2 regions of the Cellulomonas fulva genome follow, and region 2 is predicted to be linked to the other one. Evidence: riboswitches for the same ligand, from Rfam matches in the RefSeq annotation. Region 2 holds a riboswitch; the other holds the start of a gene.

Region 1 (7,528 bases), 700 kb from region 2:
GAGGACGGCGATCTGCCGGGCGACCGCGGAGGGGTCGGCCGTCGTCGTGTCGAGGCGGTGGACCGAGGGCGGGCAGCCGCGCTCGAGCTCGACGGCGGCGCGGTCGCTGCGCTCGACGTGGCGGGCGAGCTCGTCGCCGGTCTCGCGCTGGGCGAGGCGGTGGTGCGCGGCCTCGTCGTCGGCCGTCAGGAGGACCGCCGTCACGCGTGGCTCGTCGCCCATGGCCGCGGCGAGGTCGTCGGCGTACCGGGGACTGACGGTGTTCGTGTAGACCAGCCGTCGGTAGCCGAGCTCGCGGTAGCCCGCCCACACGGCGCGCAGGTTGCGCTCGGTGAGCCGGTGCTCGTGCGGCGCGGGGTGCGCGAGGTCCAGGTAGTCCCCCTCGATCACGGCGTGCCGGACGTCGGCCTCCGTGAGCAGGGCGTGCAGCGCGTGCAGCGTGCTGGTCTTGCCGACCCCCGACCGGCCGCCGATGAGCACGAGGTGCGACCGGTCGGTCGCGGCGTTCACTGATCGCGTGGTTGAACGACTCGCCGTGCCCGACGCGGCGTGGCGTTCAACCACGGGTTCGCTGAAGGTCGCCGGGGCGGCGGACGGCTGCGCGGCGGCGACCTCCGGGGCGAGGCGCGCGAGCAGGCGGGCCCGGGCCTGCGGCCACTCGTCGGCCAGGATCGAGAAGTACGCCGAGTCACCGCGCGAGCCGTCGGCGGCCACGCGGTGCCCGCGCAGCGCCCCCTCGTCGACCGCGCCCAGGCGCCGGATCGCGGCGACCGACCGCGCGTTGCGCGCGTCGGCACGGAACGCGACGCGGTGCACGCCCCACGCCTCGAACGCCTGGGTCATCAGCAGCAGCTTGCACGCGGGGTTCACGTGCGTGCCCCACACCGCCGGCGCGTAGAACGTGTGGCCGATCTCGAGCCGGCCCATCGCGCGGTCGACGTCGTAGAACGACGTCGAGCCGACGACGTCGCCCGCCCCGTCCAGCACCGCGAAGGCGTAGCGGGCGGGGGTCGCGAGGGCGGTCTCGACGACGCGCGTCAGGTCCGCCGTGCCGCGCGGCGTCGCGCTGGTCATGCCCCGCCAGACGCGCTCGTCGACGAACGACGCGAGCGCCGCCGCGTGCCGCACGGCGAGCGGGACGAGGGTGACGCCGTGACCGGTCAGGGTGATGTCGTGCTGCACGGGCGTGATGCTGCCATGCGGTCACCGTCCGTGGCCCACGCTTTGCCAGGAGTGCGCGACGAGCGCGCGGGGTGCCAGGGTGGTGCGGTGCGACTCGAGAGCGGTGGCGACTACGACGGGCTCACGCTGAGTGACGAGCGGTTCGACGAGCAGGACGGGAGCGAGGCGCGGTTCCTCGACTGCACGTTCACCGCGTGCGTCCTGGACGGCGCGGACCTGTCCCACGCGCGGTTCGTGGACTCGACCTGGGACGCCGTGCGCGCCGCGGCCCTGACCATGCCGAGCGCCACGTGGCAGGACGGCACGTGGACCGGTTGCCGGCTGGGCGCGGTCCAGGCCTACGGCTCACGCCTCACGCGGCTGCACGTCGTCGGCGGCAAGGTCGACTACCTCAACCTGCGCGACGCGACGCTCGAGGAGGTCCGGTTCACGGGCGTCGTGGTCGACGAGCTCGACCTGGCGCGCGTGCGGGCGCGGCGGCTCGTCTTCGAGGACTGCCGGGTGCGGCGCCTCGACGTCACGGGCGCGACGCTCGCGGACGCGGACGTGCGCGGCGTCGGCGACCTGCAGCACCTCGACGGGGTCACCGGCCTGGCCGGAGCGACGATCAGCGGCGAGCAGCTCGTCGAGCTCGCCCCCGCGCTCGCCGCCCACCTGGGGCTGCGGGTGGTGTGAGCCTCAGGCCAGGACCATGGCGAGCGCGGTGCGCGCGAGGCCCGGGTCCTCGAGCGCCTCGAGCCGGACGAGCTCGAGCTGCTGCAGCCCCAGGACGGTCGCGAGCGCGACGAGCGAGCGACGCCGCGCCTCCTCCGGCGCGTGCCCGAGCTCGACGAGCAGGCCGGCCAGGTAGTCGACGCGGCGCTGGGAGACCCGCCGCACCGCGTCCCCGACTCCCTCCGCCGCCGCCTCGACGTAGAGCAGGGCGGCGGCGTCACGCCGCATGCGGGCGACCGCGGCGAACAGCGCCTCGATCCGCTCGCGCGGCGTGCCGCCCGTCTCCGCGAGCTCGATCACCGCGTCGGTCTGCGCGGCCTCCCACCGCTCCACGACCGCGCGCACGAGCTCCGGCCGGTCCGCGAAGTGCCAGTAGAACGACCCCTTGGTCGCTCCCACCGCGCGTGCCAGCGGCTCGACCCGCACCGCGTGCAGCCCGTCCCGCAGGAACACCGCGTACGCGGCGTCGACCCACGCCTGCTTCGTCGTCGAGGGCTTGACCACCGTCCGTACGCTACCGTACGGTCCGTTCCGTACGGCACCGTACGGCGAGTGGGAGTCCACGGGAGGACCCATGTCCGGCACCACGGCGACCTGGTCGGTCGCGCTGAGCGAGTTCACGCCCGACTACGCCGAGTCGACGTTCACCGCGCTGCCCGCGGGCGCGACCACGGACCCCGAGGCGTGGGCCCGGACCGTCTTCGGGCTGGCCTCGATGCCGGTCTGGGTCCGCGCGGCGCTCGGTCTGCGCCAGCTGCTGGTCCCGCTGCTCGGCATCCCCCGGGCGCCGCGGGACACCTTCGCGGTCGACGCGGTGGTGGGCAACGAGGCGCTCATCCGTGCGGACGACGCGCACCTCGACTTCCGGTGCGGCATCGCGGTCGACGAGGCCGCGGGCCTGGTCCGCGTCACGACGAGCGTGCGCCTGCACAACCGCCGCGGACGCCTCTACTTCGCGCCCGTGCGGCTGGTGCACCCCACGGTCGTCGACTCGATGCTCCGCCGGGCGGCCCGCCGGCTCGCGCCGGCGCACTGAGCGCGGCCGTCAGTCGAGGGCCGGGCCGCAGGCGGCCGCGGCGGTCCCCGCCAGGTGGTCCAGCCCGTGCACCGGCAGCAGCGGACGCGTGTCGTCGACCACGGCCCAGCAGCCGTCGACGACCTCGTACGACGAGCGCGCGCCCTGCTCGACGTACTGGCGCAGCGCGTCGACCAGGCGGTCGACCGCCTCGCTCGTCGTGCCGACCCCGACCGACGCGCGGATCGCGCCCTCGGACGCCCCGAGGCGTGCGAGCAGCGGGTGCGCGCAGAACCGGCCGTCGCGCACGCCGATGCCGTGCTCGGCCGCGAGGTAGGCGGCCACGAGGCCCGGGTTCTCGCCCGCGACCGTGAACGTCAGGACGCCCACCGGCTCGTCGGAGTCCGGCCAGATCCGCGCGACCTGGACGCCCGGGAGCTGCTCGAGCCCCGCGACCAGCCGCGCGCGCAGCGCGGTCTCGTGCGCCTCGAGCGCACCGGCGGGCAGCGCGGCGAGCGTGTCGCACGCCTCCGCCAGCGCGATCGCGCCGACGACGTTGGGCGAGCCGGCCTCGTGCCGGGCGGGGGCGGGCTGCCAGACCGTGCGATCGGTCCGCACGTCGCGCACCGCACCTCCCCCTGCGAGGTACGGCGTCCCGGTGTCGAGCCAGTCGCGCCGGCCGACGAGCGCGCCCGCGCCGAACGGTGCGTACGTCTTGTGGCCGGAGAAGGCGATGTAGTCGACGCCGCTGCGCGCGAGCGAGAAGCCGCGGTGCGGGACCAGCTGCGCGCCGTCCACGGCGACGCGCGCCCCGGCAGCGTGGGCGATCTCGACCACGCGGTCGAGCGGCAGCGACTCACCCGTGACGTTGGACGCGCCCGAGACGGTGACCAGCGCGTACGGCGTGCGGGCCAGCTCGGCGGCCAGCACCTCGAGCGTCGCCGCGACCGTGGCCGCGACGGGCAGGATCGTCGTGCGGTGCCCGCGCGGGTCGCTCGACTGGAGCCACGGGAGCAGGTTGGCGTGGTGCTCGAGGTCGAGCACCAGCACGCGCTCGCCGGCCGGCACGACGCCCGCGAGCAGGTTGAGCGAGTCCGTGGTGTTGCGCGTGACGATCGCGACGTCGTCCTCCCGCGCGTCGACGAACCGCGCGATGGTCTGCCGCGCGGCCTCGTACAGCGCGGTCGACACCTGGGACAGGTAGCCCGCGCCCCGGTGCACCGACGCGTACAGCGGCAGCACCTCGGTCACGCGGTCCGCGACGGTCCGCAGCGCGGGCGCGCTGGCCGCGTAGTCGAGGTTCGCGTAGACGACCTGCGAGCCGTCCACCAGCGGCACCGTGGTGTCGCCGCCGACGACCGGGAGCAGTGCTGCCACCTCGTCGGACGTCGTCCCGGACGCGCCGGTCCGGACGTCGGGACACGACTGGCGCTCAGCGATCGCGGTCATGGGGCACCTCCGTGGGTCCGGGGACCCCGGCTCCGCCTGGCCCCGCGCTTGCCCGCACCGAACGGTGCAGGCCTGGTCGTCACCCGGGGCACCCCACCGCGGAGGAGGGTTGCCGGCCAGCGAGCCGGGGCTTCGCGCTGGCACTCATGACCTTGGTCGCAAGGGTGACGACACCCGCGCCGGGCTGTCAACGCCGACCGGCCGCCGTCTCGCAGAGCGGGACATCATGTTCACCAGGTGGATGCCGCGCGATCGCGGGCGTTACCCTCGTCGGACCATCCAGAGCGGCCGAGAGATCTGGCTCGACGACGCCGCAGCAACCCGCAGGCCCCGGCCTGGCCGAGGGTGCTACCGCCAGGACCGATGGAGGAGCAGATGTCCTACGCAGGTGACCTCACCCCCCAGCAGGCCTGGGACCTACTGCAGTCCGACGAGCGCGCGCTGCTCGTCGACGTGCGCACGGAGGGCGAGTGGCAGCAGATCGGCGTGCCCGACGCCGACGAGCTCGGCGGGCGCGCGGCGTTCATCGAGTGGGTCACGCCCCTGGGCCCCAACCCGGGCTTCCTCGACGAGCTCGGCGCGACCGGCCTGACGACCGGTGACGGGCGGCCCGTGGTGTTCCTCTGCCGCTCGGGCGTGCGCTCGATCGCGGCGGCGCAGGCCGCCACCGCGGCCGGGTACGGCCCGGCCTACAACGTGCTGCAGGGCTTCGAGGGCGACGTCGGCCCCGACGGGCAGCGCGGCCGCTCCGGCTGGCGCGCCGACGGCCTGCCCTGGCGGCAGGCGTGACCGCGGGGGCCCCGGGCCCCGGCTCGTGGGACGCCGGCCGCGCGGCGGTCGACTCGCTGCGGCCCGACACGCTCGCGGTCCGCGGCGGGCACGTCCGCTCGCAGTTCGGCGAGTTCTCCGAGGGCCTGTTCCTCACCCAGGGGTTCACCTACGACACCGCGGGCCAGGCCGAGGCGGCGTTCGCGGGTGACGTCGACCGGTTCCTGTACTCGCGCTACAACAACCCGACCGTCTCGACGTTCGAGGAGCGCCTGCGGCTGATCGACGGCGCGCAGGCGTGCTCCGCGACCGCGACCGGGATGTCGGCCGTCTTCACGGCGCTCGCCGCGCTGGTCGGCCAGGGCTCGCGGATCGTCGCCGCGCGGGCGCTGTTCGGGTCCAGCGTCGTCATCTTCGACGAGATCCTCGCGAAGTGGGGGGTGCGCACCGACTACGTGGACGGCCACGTCCTCGCGCAGTGGGAGCAGGCGCTCGCGACGCCCGCCGACGTCGTCTTCTTCGAGACGCCGTCCAACCCGATGCAGGACCTGGTCGACATCGAGGCGGTGAGCCGGCTCGCGCACGCGGCCGGTGCGGTCGTCGTCGTCGACAACGTCTTCGCGACCCCCGTGCTGTCCCGGCCGCTCGACCTGGGCGCGGACGTGCTCGTGTACTCCGCCACCAAGCACATCGACGGCCAGGGCCGCGTGCTGGGCGGGGCGATCCTGGGCTCGTCGGACTTCCTCGAGGGGCCGGTGCGGACGCTGATCCGCAACACCGGACCGTCGCTCTCGCCGTTCAACGCGTGGGTGCTGCTCAAGGGCCTCGAGACGATGTCGCTGCGCGTCCGGCACCAGGCCGCGTCGGCGCTCACGCTCGCGCGCTGGCTCGAGGAGCACCCGGCGGTCGCCTCCGTGCGCTACCCGTACCTGCCCTCGCATCCCCAGCACGAGCTCGCGCTGCGGCAGCAGTCGGGCGGCGGGACCGTGGTGACGTTCGACCTGCGGGTGCCCGAGGGCGCCCCGCCCGAGGTCGCGAAGAAGTCCACGTTCGCGTTCCTCGACGCGCTGCGCCTGGTCGACATCTCGAACAACCTGGGCGACGCGAAGTCGATCGTCACCCACCCGGCGACCACCACGCACCGCAAGCTCGGCCCCGAGGGCCGCGCCAGGGTCGGCATCGGCGAGGCCACGGTCCGGTTCTCGGTCGGCCTCGAGGACACCGAGGACCTCACCCAGGACCTGGACCAGGCCCTCACGGCCCTCCGCGTCTGACCGGCCCCACCGCCCCGACCCAGCGATCCCTCCGGTTCCGCACCGTCGGCGCCGGAGGGATGACGGGTCAGCGAGGTCGGAGGGCTGCGGCGACCTCGGCGGAGCGGGAGGCGGGCGTCAGGGCCAGCTCCACCCTGTCCACGCCCGTGCGGCGGGCCAGCGCGCGCGCCGCGTCCGCGAGCGCCTCGACGGGGGCGACGAGCCAGGTCTGCTCGGTCGAGCGCGGGGTGTGGCTGAACGCCGCGGTGTAGGCCAGGTCGGACCGACGGCGCGCGGCGTCCGCCTCGTCGCGGGCGACGACGGTCTCGACCTCCAGCACGAGGCGGACCTCGGAGCGCCCGCGCCCGGCGCGCGCGATCTCGTCGTCGAGGAGCCCGACGAGCGCGCGCACCGCGGCAGGCGTGGGAAGCGCCGGCGAGAAGCGCAGCCGGAGCACGTCCGCGCGGGCGACGACGTCGGCGATCGTCGTGCTGTCGAGCGCGGTGTCGTCGAGCGCCACGTCGTGCGGGCCGGCGGCAGGTCCGGCGATCGCGACGGAGGCGGGGGCCAGGACAGCGGGGAAGGCGGGCTGAGCCACGGGAGGGTCCTCAGGGTGGTGCGGGGTGCGCAGCGAGGGCCGTCAGGGCCGCGGGCGCGCGGGGTCGTCGGCTAGCGACAACACACCCGGCACGAGGACATGCGGCGAGGCTAGCCGCCGCACCGCGCCGTTGGCCACCCCCCGTGGCGCAGATCACCCACCCACCGTCGCGGCGCCAGACCCTCAGAGCCGGACGGTCTCGTTCTCCCCGCCGTCGTACCGCTCGCCCGTGACCTTCGCCTTGACCAGGCTGACCACGGTCGCGATGCGCCCGCCCGGCGAGTCCCAGTACTCCGCGGTCTCGCCGTGCACCACCACGAGCACCAGTCCGGGCGTCTCGGGGCCGTCGGGGTACCAGGCCTCGGCGGTCGCGCCCCACAGCTCGCGCTGCTTGGCGACGTCACGCACCACCTCGGCCGGGCCGGACACGGACAGCCACGACGAGCTCGTCGTGAAGGACGCGTTCGCGGGCGACCCGTGCTCGATCTCGGCGACCTTGTGCGAGTCGGCGTCGGCGAAGAACCAGAGGTCGCCGTCGAAGTCGACGTC
Region 2 (7,528 bases):
GTGAGCGACTGCGTGTACGTGGTCCAGTCGACCGTGATCGGCTTCGGCCGCGAGACGTCGCCCCACAGGATCGACGGGCGCGTGCAGCGCGAGCCGTAGGACTGCACCCAGCCGTTCTCGGTGACCGCGAAGCCGTCCAGGTTCTCGGCGAAGTACTGCACCATGTCGTTGCGCTCGGGCTCGCCGTGCACCAGCACGTCCAGGCCGATCCGCTCCTGCAGCTCGACGACGCGGCGGATCTCCGCCTTCATCTCGTCGGTGTACTGCTCGTCGGTCAGCTCGCCCTTGCCGTGCGCGGCGCGGGCCTTGCGGATCTCCGGCGTCTGGGGGAACGAGCCGATCGTCGTGGTCGGCAGCGGCGGGAGGTCGAGGCGCGCGGCCTGGGCGTCCTTGCGCTCGTCGAACGGGCCGCGGTTGAACGCGTCCTCGGTCAGGCCGGCCGTGCGCTCGCGGACCTCGGGCCGCACCACGCCCGGCGCGCCGCGGCGCGACGCGACCGCGTCCGACGCCTCGAGCAGCTGCTCGTGGATCGCCTCGCGGCCCTCGGACAGGCCCTCGGCGAGCGTGACCACCTCGGCGACCTTCTGGTCGGCGAACGCGAGCCAGGTCGTGAGGGTCGGGTCGAGGTTCGGCTCGTCGGCCGTGTCGTGCGGGACGTGGAACAGCGACGTCGACGTGCCGACCGTGACGGCGGCCGCGCCGAGCACCTCGAGCTGCTCCAGCACCTGGAGCTTGGCGTCCAGGTCCGCGCGCCAGATGTTGTGGCCGTCGATCACGCCCGCGACCAGGGTCTTGGTCTCGAGGCCGGGGACGGCCTCGGTCGGGGTCTCGCCCTTGACGAGGTCCAGGCCGATCGCCTCGACGTCGGTGGCGGCGAGCACCGGCAGCGCCGCGCCCAGGTCGCCGTACGGCGCCGCGACGAGGATCGCCGGGCGCTGCGGACGCGCCAGCTCCGTCGCGAGCGCGCGGTACGCCTCGACGGTCGCGGCGAGCAGGCGCTCGACGGGCACGTCGATGCTCTCCGAGACCAGGGCCGGCTCCTCGAGCTGGACCCACGTGGCGCCGGCGGCGGCGAGGTCGCGGAGCAGGTCCGCGTACACGGGCAGCAGGTCGGGCAGGCGGTCGATCGGGGAGAAGTCGTCCGGCGCGCCCTCGGTCGCCTTCGCGAGCGCCAGGTACGTCACCGGCCCGACGAGCACGGGCCGCGTCACGACGCCGTCGGCCAGCGCCTCGACGAACTCCGCGACCGGGCGCGTGCCGACGTAGCGGAACTCCGTCTCCGGGCCGATCTCGGGGACCAGGTAGTGGTAGTTGGTGTCGAACCACTTGGTCATCTCGAGCGGCAGGTCGTCGCCGCGACCGCGCGCGACGGTCGAGTAGCCGGCCAGGTCCAGGCTTCCGTCCTCGCCGACCAGGTCGGCGAACCGCGCCGGGATCGCGCCGACGACGGCGGTCGCGTCGAGCACGTGGTCGTAGAAGGAGAACGCGCTCGGGATCGCGGGCACGTCCGTGGGCAGGCCCAGCTCGGCCAGGCGCGTGCGGGTCCGACGACGCAGCTCGGCGGCCGTCGCCTCGACCTCGTCGGCCGTCGACCGGCCGGCCCAGAACGCCTCGATGGCCTTCTTGAGCTCGCGGCGCGGCCCGATGCGCGGGTAGCCGAGCACGGAGCCGGTCGGGAACTGCGGGGTCTCGCTCATCAGGGTCCAGCCTTCGGTGTCGTGGTGGTGCTGTGGTCGGGTTGCCGTGGTGCGGGTGCCGGCGGCGACGCGGTCAGTCGCGCTGCTTGCCGTCCAGCCGGGCGCCCTCGAGCAGGTCGAGCGCGGCCTCGTGCTTGTTGTACGTGTAGACGTGGACGCCGGGCGCGCCGCCGTCCAGGATCCCGTTGATCAGGTCCACGCCGGCTCGGATGCCCCGGCGGTGCCGGTCCAGCTCGTCGTCGGCCGCGCCCAGGTGGTCGAGCAGGTCACGCGGCACGGGGACGCCCGTCAGCTCCTGCACGCGCAGCAGCCGGGCGGGGTCGGTGGTCGGGATGATGCCCGGGATGATCGGGATGACCACGCCCGCCTCGCGCGCCTCGGCCACCAGGCCCAGGTACGCCTCGGCGTCGTAGAACACCTGGGTGATCGCGAAGTCGGCACCCGCGTCCTGCTTCGCGAGCAGCGACGCGACGTCCTGCGCCCGGGTCCCGCCGGTCGCCGCGTTGCCGCGCGGGAAGGCCGCGACGGACACCGACAGCGGCCGCACGCGCGCCCGCACCGCCTGCGAGGGGCTCGCCACGCAGCGGCGCGCCTCGATCTCCCGGAGCAGCTCGACGAGCGCGCTCGCGGTCTCGACGCCTTCGGGGTGCGGTCGCCAGTCCGGCTCGCCCGCGGGCGGGTCGCCGCGCAGCGCCAGGAAGGACCGCACGCCCTCGTCGAGGAACTCCTCGACGATCGCCGTGATCTCCGCCCGGCTGGTGCCCACGCAGGTCAGGTGCGCGATGGGGGACAGCGACGTCTCCTGCAGGAGGCGGGACACGAAGGCCCGTGAGGTCTCGCGCGTCTTGCCGGCCGCGCCGTAGGTGACCGAGACGAAGTCCGGGTGCACCGACTCGAGCTGCCGGACCGTCTCCCAGAGGCGGGGCGCGGCCTGCGGGTTGCGCGGGGGGAACAGCTCGAACGAGATCGTCGGCCGGTCCACCGAGCCCAGCGGTCGCGCCGCCGGGGCCACGTGCACACCGGTGCCGGCGTGCGCGTCCTGCGCCCGCGGCGCGGGGGCCACGGGCGGTTCCACCGTCGCGGCGCTCACGCGCGCGACCTGTTCAGACCGAGGGTCTGCGACATCGTCCACTCCATCGATCCTGGCGGAAGCACCCACTCCCTCGTCGCGGAGGGGGGTTGCTGCGACGTCGACGAGCCAGGTCTCTCGGCCGCTCTGGATGGTTGACCGCGATCGTAAGCCGCCGGACCACATGGTGGGCAGGGCTTCTCACCCTGCGAGACGTCGGCGACCCGTCCCGCGGACGGGCGGCGCCGTCGCCGTCAGGACGTGAGGCGGGGGCGCTGGTGCGGGACGTCGACCCAGCTCGAGCTCGCGCCGAGACCGGAGAGCAGTCCGGCCTCGACCGCCTGCAGCACCCGCGCGTCGGGCGGGGTGGTGTCGCCGAGCGCCTCCTGGGCGCCGCGGACGGCGTCGAGCCGGCCGTCGGCGTCGGGCATCTCGGTCATGCGCGGAACTGTAACCCCCGTTCACCCGTCTGCCGAGATCGCGACCTCCAGATCACCCGAGGGGAGCACAGCCGTTGCCCCGACCACCGGGCAGCCGGCCAGGTGGTCGTCGACCAGACCGCAGGCCTGCATGGCCGCGTACGCCGTGGTCGGGCCGACGAACCGGAACCCGAGCGACTTCAGCTCGCGAGCCAGCGCCTTGGACTCCGGGGTGGTCGCCGGCACGTCCGACCAGGTCTGCGGGCGCGTGTGCTGGGTGCGGTCCGGGGCGAACGACCAGAACAGCGCGTCGAGCGAGCGGCCGGACGCGTGCAGCGCGAGCAGGGCTCGTGCGTTCGCGACGGTGGCCTCGATCTTCTGCCGGTTCCGCACGATCCCCGCGTCCTGCAGCAGCCGCTCGACGTCCCGCTCGTCGTACGTCGCGACCACCGCCGGGTCGAACCCCGCGAAGGCCGCGCGGAAGGCCTCGCGCTTGCGCAGGACCGTGATCCAGGCGAGGCCGGACTGGAAGCCCTCGAGGGCCAGGCGCTCGAACAGCGCCTCCTCGCCGTGCACCGGGTGGCCCCACTCGTCGTCGTGGTACCGCTCGTAGAGCGGGTCGCCGTCCCCGAAGCACCGCCGGCCCGGCACCGGCCGTGCCGGCTCGCCGGGTGCGCTCGCGTCGTCCGTCCCCAGGTCCATGACGGCAGTCTGCCCGCCCCCGCCGACACGTGGACGACCCCTGTGCACACCGACCCGACCCCACCCCGTGCCGGGGTCAGGTGCGGGCGATGAGGGTGGCCAGGCCGTCGAGGATCAGGCGGGTGCCCAGGTCGAGCCCCGCCACGGGCTGGTTCGCGGGGTCCAGGGCGCCGCCCGCCACCGCGCGCGCCATCGCGGGGTGCTCGGCGGGGTCGACCAGGCGCGCGATCACCGAGTCGTGCCAGTCCTCGTCGGACCCGTCCCGGCCCTGCGCGGCCGCGACGGCCCGCTGCCGCGTGCCCTCGGCGTCCATGAGTCGTGCCCACTCGAGCTGGTGGCCGCTCAGCGCGCCGACCGCCTGGAGCTTGGTCGCCTCGTCCAGCGGCGTGTCCTCGAGGGCCGCGACCATCGCCTCCATCCACGCCAGCCGGTTCGGGCCGACCGCGAACAGCAGCGTCGTCGTGCGGCTCATCCAGGGGTGGGCGGCGAGGATCGGCTGCGTGAGCTCGAGCAGCAGCTCGAGGCGCGCGCGCCAGTCGCCCACCTCCCGCCCGACCCGCGGCGGGCGGTCAGCGACGCGGTCGGACATGAGCATGAGCAGCTCGTCCTTGGAGGTCACGTACCGGTAGAGCGACATCGTCGTGAAGCCGAGCGACTCGGCCACGCGCGCCATCGACACGGCGTCGAGCCCCTCGGTGTCGGCGAGCGCGATCGCGGCGTCGGCGATCTGGTCCAGGCTCAGCCCCGGGCGCGGGCCGCGCCGCGGCGGGGCCGGCTCCCGCCACAGCACCGCGATGTCCGGGGGGAGGTCGCGCAGGCGGTCCGACGAGCGCGCGGCACGGTCGCCGTCGGCACCCCCGTCCGTGCCCTCGTCCGCCCGCTCGGCCTCGCGGCGGGCCCGCGCGGCCTCCCGCGTGGCGCGGAGCTGGGCCAGCGCTGCCGCGCGCTCGGCCTTGGCGGCCTCGCGGAGCGCGCGGCCCGCCTCCTTGGCCGCGTCCTGAGCCGCGCGCTCGCGTTCCCGACGAGCCTGCTCGGCGGCCCGCTGCGCGTCCCGCTCGGCCTGCTCGCGCGTCCGCACCTCGGTCTGCTCGCGGCGCTCCGCGTCCCGGCGGGCGCGGTCCTCGTCCTTGCGGCGCTGGTCCGCCGCCTTCTCCTCGTCGCGTCGCGCCCGCTCGAGCTCCTTGGCGACCGCGCGCTCGTCCCGCTCGCGGTCCCGCCGCAGGGTCTGCGCCTCGCGCCGTCCGTCCTCGTCGGGCGTCCCCGTCTCCTCGGTCACGTCGCACCACCTCTCTTGACTGCCGATCCTATAAGTGTGTATGACATACACACACAGTTTACGACGTACACAGAACGGGGATGACATGGAACCGACGATCGTCGTCCGGGGACTGCGCAAGTCCTACGGCGACCTGACCGTGCTCGACGGGGTGGACCTCGAGGTCGGCCGCGGCGAGGTGGTGGCGCTGCTGGGCCCGAACGGGGCGGGCAAGACCACGACCGTCCGCATCCTGTCGACGTTGCTGCGGCCCGACGCAGGCACCGTGCACGTCGCGGGGCACGACGCGCTGCGCCACCCCGACCGCGTCCGTGCCGCCATCGCGCTCACCGGGCAGTTCGCGGCGGTGGACGAGCTGCTCACCGGCACGGAGAACCTGCGCCTCATGGCCCGGCTCTCGCACCTGCCGCCCGACGAGGAGCAGTCGCGGCCTGCCGCGCTGCTCGCGGCGTTCGACCTGACGGACGCCGCGGACCGGCCCGTCACGACGTACTCGGGCGGCATGCGGCGCCGTCTCGACATCGCCGCGAGCCTGGTGGGCCGCCCGCAGGTGCTGGTGCTCGACGAGCCGACCACGGGGCTCGACCCCCGCAGCCGGCTCGACGTCTGGGCGCTCACGCGGGCGGCGGTCGACGCGGGCACCACGGTCCTGCTCACCACGCAGTACCTGGAGGAGGCCGAGCGCCTCGCCGACCGCGTCGTGGTGATCGACCGGGGCCGCGTCATCGCGCACGGCACGCCGGACGAGCTCAAGGCGCGCGTCGGGCGCGCGCACGTCGAGCTGGTGCTGGCCGACGGCACGCGTGAGCGCCTCGAGACCGACGGCAGCGTCGGCGACGTGCGCCGCGTGCTGGAGGACGTCGAGCGCCGCCTCGAGCGGGGCGGGCCCGTGGTCGCGAGCTGGCAGGTCCGCACGCCCACGCTCGACGACGCCTTCCTGGCCCTCACCGGCCGGCCCGCGCAGGACTCGTCGGACGAGGACTCCCAGGAGGGTGCCCACCCGACCCCAGCCGACCCCGCCCACCCGACCCCAGCCCCGCCTGCCCACCCGACCCCAGCCCAGCCCGCGTGGTCATCGGACCCCCGCGCGGCCGAGCTCGTCACCGACCGGAGGACCCGATGACCACGCTGGACGCCGTCCGCCCCACCCTGCTCGACCTCAGCCCCCGCACGGACACCCCCGCGCCGCGCCCGCTGCGGGACACCCGGGCGTTCGTCGCGCGGTGCCTGCGCCGCTCGCTGCGCCAGGTCGACACGCTCCTGCTCGCGGTGATGCTCCCCGTGATGCTGCTGCTGATGTTCGTCTACGTCTTCGGCGGCGCGATCGAGGCCGGCATGGACTACGTGGACTTCGTCGTGCCCGGCATCGTCATCCTGGCCGCCGGGTACGGCGCCGCCAGCGCGGCCGTCGACGTCGCGACCGACGCGGCCACGGGCATCACCGACCGGTTCCGCTCGATGCCCGTGCGCGCCACGGGCGTGATCACGGGCCACGTGGTCGCGAGCCTGGTGCGCAACGCGGTCGCGACCGCGCTCGTGATCGGGATCGCGCTGCTGGTCGGTTTCGACGCGGGGGCGTCGCTGGGCGGCTGGCTCGCGGCGCTGGCGCTCATCGCCCTCTACATCGCGGCGATCACGTGGGTCTCGGTGGCGGTCGGGCTCGCGGCGTCGGGTCCGGAGGCCGCGAACGGGTTCACGTTCGGGATCATGTTCCTGCCGTACGTCTCGAGCGCGTTCGTGCCGGTCGACAGCATGCCGTCGGTGCTCCAGGCCATCGCGACCTGGAACCCGGTGACCCCGGTCGCGGACTCCGTGCGGGCCCTGCTCCTCGGCGCGCCGGTGGACGGCGGGGCGCTCGCCGCGGCGCTCGCGTGGTGCATCGGCCTGGTCGTGGTGGCGCGGCTGGTGGCCGCCCGGCTGTTCCGGCGCCGCGCGTGAGTCGGCCGCTGCGCGCGCGCCGGGCCGGGGACCTGGGTAGAACGGTGCGATGAGCACACCCGAGCAGGCGACCCGCCCGTCCCGCGGCCACGGCGTCTGGATCGCCGTCGTCAGCCTGGTCGTCGTCGCCGTCCTGGTCGCCGTGGGCGCCTGGGCGGCGACGACCGGCGACGACGAGCCGGCGGGGGCCGCGTCGTCGACGTCCCCGACCGCGGGCACGGACCCGTCCGACCCGTCGTCGGGCGCACCGACGGACACCGCGACCGACGGCTCGACCGGTGACGGGGCGACGCCGACGTCCGCCGCCGGCTGCCCGGCCGGCGGCGACGCCGTCCCCGCCGGCGCGGACGTCCGGCCCGCGGTCGACGTCGACGGTGACGGGCAGCCCGACAAGGCGTGGATCAGCGCGGGCGCGGACCGTCGGTTC

What was found. A riboswitch is a leader RNA that binds a small molecule or an ion and turns the genes downstream of it on or off. The one in region 2 is predicted to bind S-adenosylmethionine.
Region 1: another riboswitch for S-adenosylmethionine. It lies ahead of KIN34_RS06970 (aminotransferase class V-fold PLP-dependent enzyme); the one in region 2 lies ahead of KIN34_RS03745 (methylenetetrahydrofolate reductase).

The regions. Positions count from the first base shown of each region.
Region 1 covers NZ_JAHBOH010000001.1:1,556,244-1,563,771, reverse strand. Annotated here, with positions in the region: gene KIN34_RS17335 (GNAT family N-acetyltransferase) at 1-1,182, opposite strand, end outside; gene KIN34_RS06985 (pentapeptide repeat-containing protein) at 1,270-1,857, shown strand; gene KIN34_RS06980 (TetR/AcrR family transcriptional regulator) at 1,861-2,400, opposite strand; gene KIN34_RS06975 (DUF2867 domain-containing protein) at 2,471-2,932, shown strand; gene KIN34_RS06970 (aminotransferase class V-fold PLP-dependent enzyme) at 2,942-4,360, opposite strand; SAM riboswitch class IV at 4,400-4,512, opposite strand; SAM riboswitch class I at 4,633-4,730, shown strand; gene KIN34_RS06965 (rhodanese-like domain-containing protein) at 4,736-5,149, shown strand; gene KIN34_RS06960 (O-succinylhomoserine sulfhydrylase) at 5,146-6,402, shown strand; gene KIN34_RS06955 (hypothetical protein) at 6,470-6,979, opposite strand; gene KIN34_RS06950 (pyridoxamine 5'-phosphate oxidase family protein) at 7,163-7,528, opposite strand, start outside.
Region 2 covers NZ_JAHBOH010000001.1:854,863-862,390, reverse strand. Annotated here, with positions in the region: gene metE (5-methyltetrahydropteroyltriglutamate--homocysteine S-methyltransferase) at 1-1,697, opposite strand, end outside; gene KIN34_RS03745 (methylenetetrahydrofolate reductase) at 1,771-2,787, opposite strand; SAM riboswitch class I at 2,828-2,924, opposite strand; gene KIN34_RS03740 (hypothetical protein) at 3,021-3,206, opposite strand; gene KIN34_RS03735 (DNA-3-methyladenine glycosylase I) at 3,228-3,887, opposite strand; gene KIN34_RS17055 (TetR family transcriptional regulator) at 3,964-5,163, opposite strand; gene KIN34_RS03725 (ABC transporter ATP-binding protein) at 5,249-6,286, shown strand; gene KIN34_RS03720 (ABC transporter permease) at 6,283-7,101, shown strand; gene KIN34_RS03715 (hypothetical protein) at 7,151-7,528, shown strand, end outside.